2 linked regions of the Funiculus sociatus GB2-C1 genome follow. The protein of the gene in region 1 interacts with the protein of each later gene in a pairwise test. Links are inferred from orthologs where the notes say so. Each region holds a gene or a part of one and is shown in the gene's direction. Other genes may lie near its edges. The genes, in order: dnaA and dnaB.

The links.
Region 2: the proteins of dnaA (region 1) and dnaB interact in binary tests that used the Escherichia coli proteins (3 or more experiments, as listed by UniProt). The link is inferred for Funiculus sociatus GB2-C1 from one-to-one orthologs.

What each region holds. Positions count from the first base shown.
Region 1 is NZ_JAMPKJ010000008.1:2,896-6,084, forward strand. Bases 1-2,859 are described here. They hold dnaA (chromosomal replication initiator protein DnaA), read left to right. Parts: upstream 1-668; coding sequence 669-2,051; downstream 2,052-2,859. Other genes in these bases: argS (arginine--tRNA ligase), read left to right, coding at 1-13; def (peptide deformylase), read right to left, coding at 53-589; dnaN (DNA polymerase III subunit beta), read left to right, coding at 2,498-2,859. Also shown: more of dnaN, read left to right, coding at 2,860-3,189. UniProt on the Escherichia coli protein: Plays an essential in the initiation and regulation of chromosomal replication. Binds in an ATP-dependent fashion to the origin of replication (oriC) to initiate formation of the DNA replication initiation complex once per cell cycle.
Region 2 is NZ_JAMPKJ010000018.1:9,307-12,468, reverse strand. The notes cover bases 44-2,875. They hold dnaB (replicative DNA helicase), read left to right. Parts: upstream 44-699; coding sequence 700-2,052; downstream 2,053-2,875. Other genes in these bases: NDI42_RS10865 (FKBP-type peptidyl-prolyl cis-trans isomerase), read right to left, coding at 2,120-2,665; rplI (50S ribosomal protein L9), read left to right, coding at 74-532. Outside these bases: NDI42_RS10860 (phasin family protein), read right to left, coding at 2,957-3,162. UniProt on the Escherichia coli protein: The main replicative DNA helicase, it participates in initiation and elongation during chromosome replication. Travels ahead of the DNA replisome, separating dsDNA into templates for DNA synthesis.

The sequences.
Region 1 (3,189 bases):
AGAAAGAATGTAGGAGGAAGCGATCGCGCAAACTTGACATCAACAGCCGCAATTAACTCGGTTGTTGAACAATTTGCTGTTGATACTTCTGCTCAGTGATGATATCTCGTGTACTTTCCAGTCGATCTAAAAATACAATTCCATCAAGATGATCGTTTTCATGTTGAAAGATGCGGGCAACAAAATCTGTAAATTCTCGCCGCTGCAATTTGCCATTCCGGCTGGTGTACTCTACCTCTATCGCCCGATATCTGGGAACTAACCCACGAATCCCCGGAATGCTCAGACAGCCTTCCCAACCTTTCACAACCTCATCTGAATGACCAATAACTCTAGGATTGAGGATAGCAGTTGGCTCCATCTCCGGAGCATTAGGATACCTGGGATTGGGACGAGACGCGACAATGAACAAGCGATAAGATTGAGCTACCTGGGGTGCTGCAATCCCAACCCCATTAGCTTGAGCAACGGTTGAAATTAGATTGTCAATCAGCTTTTGAATCCGCTCATCACGAACATTTTCAATATTTTGAGCTTGTTGGCGGAGTATGGCATTGCCTAGCTGAGCGATTTGCAGGATTTCAGTCATGGCTTTTGTTGGTTGAAAATAGCGATCGCTACAACAAGAATGGATAATACTATTCTGCACAAAGCGGTAGAGGTGAGCCGTGGATATTTCTCTTGAACAGCTCTGGAGTCAGGTACTGGAGCGTCTACAGCTACAACTGAGCCGTCCTACCTTTGAAACTTGGATCAAAACCGCCAGCGCCCAGGAGCTGGAAAATAACTGCTTGGTGATTTGCACTCCTAATCCCTTTGCTCGGAATTGGTTGCAAAAATATTACATCAAAACCATTGCTGATGTCGTGCAAGATATTTTGGGTAAGCCTGTGGAAATTCATATCACAGTGAACCCAGGAAATCAAACTTCTAACACTGGGGATGCTGAGATTTCCTGGTCTTTGCCCATTGAAACCAGTATTCCAGAGATTTTACCTGGCAACCGCCCTAGACCGATACAATTAAATCCCAAGTATGTTTTTTCACGCTTTGTTGTTGGCTCCAATAATCGTATGGCTCACGCTGCTTCTTTAGCAGTAGCTGAATCTCCAGGGCGTGAATTTAATCCTCTGTTTTTGTGCGGCGGTGTTGGGTTAGGCAAAACTCACTTAATGCAGGCTATTGGTCATTACCGTTTAGAAATTTGTCCAGATTCTAAAATATTTTATGTATCTACAGAACAGTTTACTAATGACCTGATTGCAGCTATCCGTAAAGACAGTATGCAAAGCTTTCGAGAACATTACCGAGCTGCGGATGTAATATTAGTTGATGATATTCAATTTATTGAAGGTAAAGAATATACTCAGGAAGAATTTTTTCATACTTTTAACACTTTACATGAAGCTGGAAAGCAAGTAGTTATAGCTTCTGATCGTCCTCCTAATCAAATTCCACGGTTGCAAGAACGCCTTTGTTCTCGTTTTTCTATGGGCTTAATTGCAGATATTCAACGCCCAGATTTAGAAACTAGAATGGCGATTTTGCAGAAGAAAGCAGAGTATGAAAATATGCGTTTGCCCAGAGTAGTAATTGAATATATTGCTACAAATTATACTTCAAATATTCGAGAATTAGAAGGTGCTTTAATTCGGGCTGTGGCTTATATTTCAATTTCTGGGTTGCCAATGACAGTTGAAAATATTGCGCCAGTTTTGAATCCACCTGCTGAAAAAGTAGCAGTTTCTCCTGAAGCGGTAATGATAGCGATCGCAGAAACTTTTAATGTTTCTATTGAAGACTTAAAAGGCAATTCTCGTCGTCGAGAAATTAGCTGGGCGCGACAACTTGGGATGTATTTGATGCGCCACCACACGAATCTTAGTTTACCCAGAATTGGTGAGGAATTTGGGGGTAAAGATCACACGACTGTAATGTATAGCTGCGACAAAATTATTCAGTTGCAAAATACCGATCCCGATGTAGCGAAGACACTACGTCAACTAAGTGATCGCATCAATATGCTGTGCAGAAACCAGAATCAATCTTAACTATCTAGCTGACGTTACCCACCTTAGTTAACTGAATTTTTTTAGAAAAATTGTAAAGATTTATTAAGCTAAAATTTGCCTGTGGAAAAACTCCTATTTTCTGTGGAAAACTCTGTGGTAAAGCAGTGAAAAATCCGTGACTGTAGGGGAAAACTTTAAATAAGTATAAATACTGTGTGGAAAACCCCTGCTACTTTTCCACAAATTTTCCACAGGCTAGACATAGCTCAAACTAATACAGACAAAAGAATTAGCAAGGTTTTCCACATTTTCCACAGCCCCTACTACTACTCTTCTAAAATTAATTTAATTTAGGATTAGTATTCGCGATCGCTGTTTTTGCAGTTTCAACTGGATTGCTTAGGGCAGGAATGGTACGATCTGCATCTGTGCCAAGAGTAAGCGAGTTATTGTGTTTGACTCAACAACTCGAAAATCGAACTCCTATGAAACTGGTTTGCTCCCAAAACGATCTCAGTACCAATCTTTCTATCGTCGGTCGAGTAGTGCCATCACGCCCGACACACCCTGTCTTAGCAAACGTCAAGCTGGAAGCCAATCAAGAGACTCAGCGTGTATCTCTGACGGCATTTGATCTCAGCCTTGGCATCCAAACAAGCTTTCCGGCACAAGTGGAAGAGGCGGGGATACTCACCCTACCCGCAAAGCTGTTAAACGATATTGTTTCCCGTTTGCCCGACGGAACGATTACTCTCGAAGATGAAGGGGCCGGAGAAACGAACAGCGAAGGCATTATCGCCACCCTGACTTCTACCTCTGGAAGCTATAAAGTCCGGGGAATGGGAGCAGAAGAGTTTCCAGAACTGCCAGTAATTGAAAATGGCGAAACGGCTTATTTACCAGCCGCAGCTTTAATTGAGGGATTGCGGGGTTCGTTGTTTGCCACCAGTCCCGACGAAACTAAACAGGTATTGACAGGGGTTCACCTAACATTCCAGCAAGAAGCAATTGAATTTGCTGCCACAGATGGTCATCGTTTATCAGTTGTGCAGACGAGTAACCAGAGTGAAGTGGATGAGGATACAGCAGTATCATCGGCTGAGGCGAACAAGAGAGAGATAACCATTCCAGCCAGAGCATTGCGGGAACTGGAACGGATGTTAGGGATGCGCCAGTC
Region 2 (3,162 bases), on another replicon or contig:
CACTATCTTTTTGTAAGATGGAGTGTTCTAGCTTATCATTACTCCTTCTGTTGTCTGTAGCAGAAAAAAGACTATGGCGAAACGTGTGCAATTAGTTTTGAATCAAGATGTCAGCAAACTGGGAAAATCTGGCGATTTAGTAGAAGTCGCTCCCGGTTATGCTCGCAATTACCTAATTCCCCAAAAAATGGGAGTTCCTGCCACTCCCGGCTTGCTCAAGCAAGTCGAACGGCGTAGAGAAAAAGAGCGGCAGCGCCTTTTGGAAGAGAAGCAGGTAGCTACAGAGCTGAAGACTGCTATAGAGGCTGTGGGCAGCTTCACCATTGCTAAGCAGGTAGGTGAAGAAAATGCCATCTTTGGTACTGTCACGGCTCCAGAAGTGGCAACAGCCATCCAACAAGCCACTGGTAAGGAAGTCGATCGGCGGAATATCAGCCTCCCCGATATCGGAGAGACTGGCACCTACAAGGCAGAAATAAAATTACACCCGGAAATCACAGCGGTTGTACAAATTCAGGTTGTGGCTAGCTAAGCGTAGTGCAGAGACGTTGAAGACGTTGCATACAACGTCTCTACAGTTTCCGCGTGGGTAGAAGCAGTTTTTTCAGTCAAAAAAAGGGGGTTGGGTGTCGGATCGCAGCGACTACTCAACCCCCATTATCATAGTCGTGGCGGCTCCTTGTTAAAACGACCTCTGTTATGGCTCACGAACTGAATTTTCATTCTTCAAGCGATCGCCTTCCACCCCAAAACCTCGACGCTGAAGAAAGCATCTTGGGGGGCATTTTGCTAGACCCAGAAGCCATCGGTCGAGTAACTGACTTACTTGTGCCAGAGGCGTTTTCTCTCATCGCTCACAAAGAGATTTACCGATCCGCCCTTACCCTCCACAGCCAAGGTAAACCGACCGACTTAATGAGCGTTACCAGTTGGCTGTATGACAGAGGCTTGCTGGAGAAGGTTGGCGGACAAACAAAGTTAGCTCAACTGGTGGATCGCACGGTTTCAGCCGTCAACATCGACCAGTACGCGGCGCTGGTGATAGATAAGTACCTGCGCCGTAAGTTAATCCAAGCAGGCGGCGAGATTGCTCAGTTGGGTTACGAGACGGCTACGGAGTTGGAAATTATCCTCGACCAGGCGGAACAGAAAGTTTTCAGCCTGACTCAAGATCGTCCTCAGCAGGGTCTGGTTCCTATTTCCGACACGCTGATAAATACATTTCAGGATATTGAAACTCGCCATCAGGATCTAGCGCTACCCGGTCTTACCTGTGGCTTTTATGACCTCGACGCGATGACTGGCGGCTTTCAGCGTTCCGATCTGATTATCGTGGCGGGTAGACCGTCAATGGGAAAAACAGCTATCTGCCTCAATATTGCTCGCAATATTGCTGAGTTTCATAAGTTGCCAGTAGCTGTTTTTAGCTTGGAAATGTCGAAAGAACAGCTGGTGCAGCGGATGCTTGCTAGTGAGGCTAAGATTGAAAGTAACCATTTGCGGGCTGGGCGAGTTGCACAAATTGAGTGGGAACCTTTGAGTCGCGCCCTTGGCACTCTTTCGGAGATACCAATTTTTATTGATGATACGCCGAATATGACTGTGATGCAGATGCGATCGCAAGCTCGTCGTCTTCAAGCAGAACAGCGTGGCGAGTTGGGATTAATTCTGCTGGATTACTTGCAATTGATGGAAGGCGGCGGCGACAATCGGGTGCAAGAGCTGTCAAAAATTACCCGAAGTCTCAAAGGTTTAGCTCGCGAACTCAGCGTCCCAATTATCGCTTTATCCCAGCTGAGTCGAGGTGTGGAAGCTCGTAATAATAAACGCCCAATGATGTCTGATTTAAGAGAATCGGGGTCGATCGAACAGGACGCGGATTTAATTATGATGTTATATCGCGAAGAGTATTACCAACCCGATACACCAGATCGAGGTATTGCTGAGGTAATTATTTCTAAACATCGAAATGGCCCGACGGGAACCATCAAGTTATTATTTGATCCGCAATTTACCCGCTTCCGAAATCTCGCCTCTTCTAATCGGGGATGATTCAATAAATTGGTATATACAAAGCAAAAACCCGGTTTACTTTGAAACCGGGTTCCGTCAGATTTATTTAGCTAATTTTTAGCAGTTCTACATCGAAAATCAGCGTAGCATTGGGAGGAATCACGCCACCTGCACCGCGAGATCCATAACCCAATTCTGGGGGAATAATTAACTGGCGACGACTACCGACTTTCATGGTACTGAGTCCTTCATCCCAGCCTTTGATTACCTGGCCGACACCGAGTTTGAAGGAGAAGGGTTGATTGCGATCGCGCGAACTATCAAACTTCGTGCCATCCTCTAAAGTGCCAGTATAATGCACTACGACTGTCTGACCAGTTTTTGGAGTCGCACCGTCGCCTTCTTTTAACTCCGTATACTTGAGGCCAGAGGGCGTTGTCGTAACCTTCTCGTCACTTTCTGGGTTGGTATTCATCGTAATAAGCCTTGTACTGTCAACATCTGGGTTATTGCTTGGGGTTTGTGTAACTGTAGGTGAGGAGTAATTTAGCTCGGAAGCGATCGCCTCTTGTGGAGAGTTGCTAACTTGAGCCAATATTATCACCAACACGCAGGCAAACATGACCCCGACGCTGATTAAAATCTCTCTCAAAATGTTTCCTCCATACCTTTAAGACTTCAAAATTTTAGATTTTGCAAAGGTCGAACTTCCTTTGCTGCCAATGGCATTGTATAGGCACGAAGCACTATTGATTTTAGATTCAATCCAAAATCCAAAATCCAAAATCGACAAAATTTTAGATCTTGCAAAGCTTGAACTTCCTTTGCTGCCAATGCCATAGTATAGGCACGAAGCACTACTGATTTTAGATTCAATCAAAATCCAAAATCTAAAATCCAAAATCGATTGTCCCGTTGGATTCTCAAATCCTATCAGCTTTTATCACCGCCAGAGCTTATTTTCCATGTCACGCACCTGACGTTCCAACCTGTCGATGCGTCCCCGCAATTCATCCATTTCTGACTGGCGGGGAACTCCCAGATCCTGCAACATATTACGCATCTGCCGTTGCATCTGTACTTCCAAGTTACCCTGATCTGACTTGATTTGCTGCATCAAATCATCCACAAGCCCCTTGGCTTGTTCAG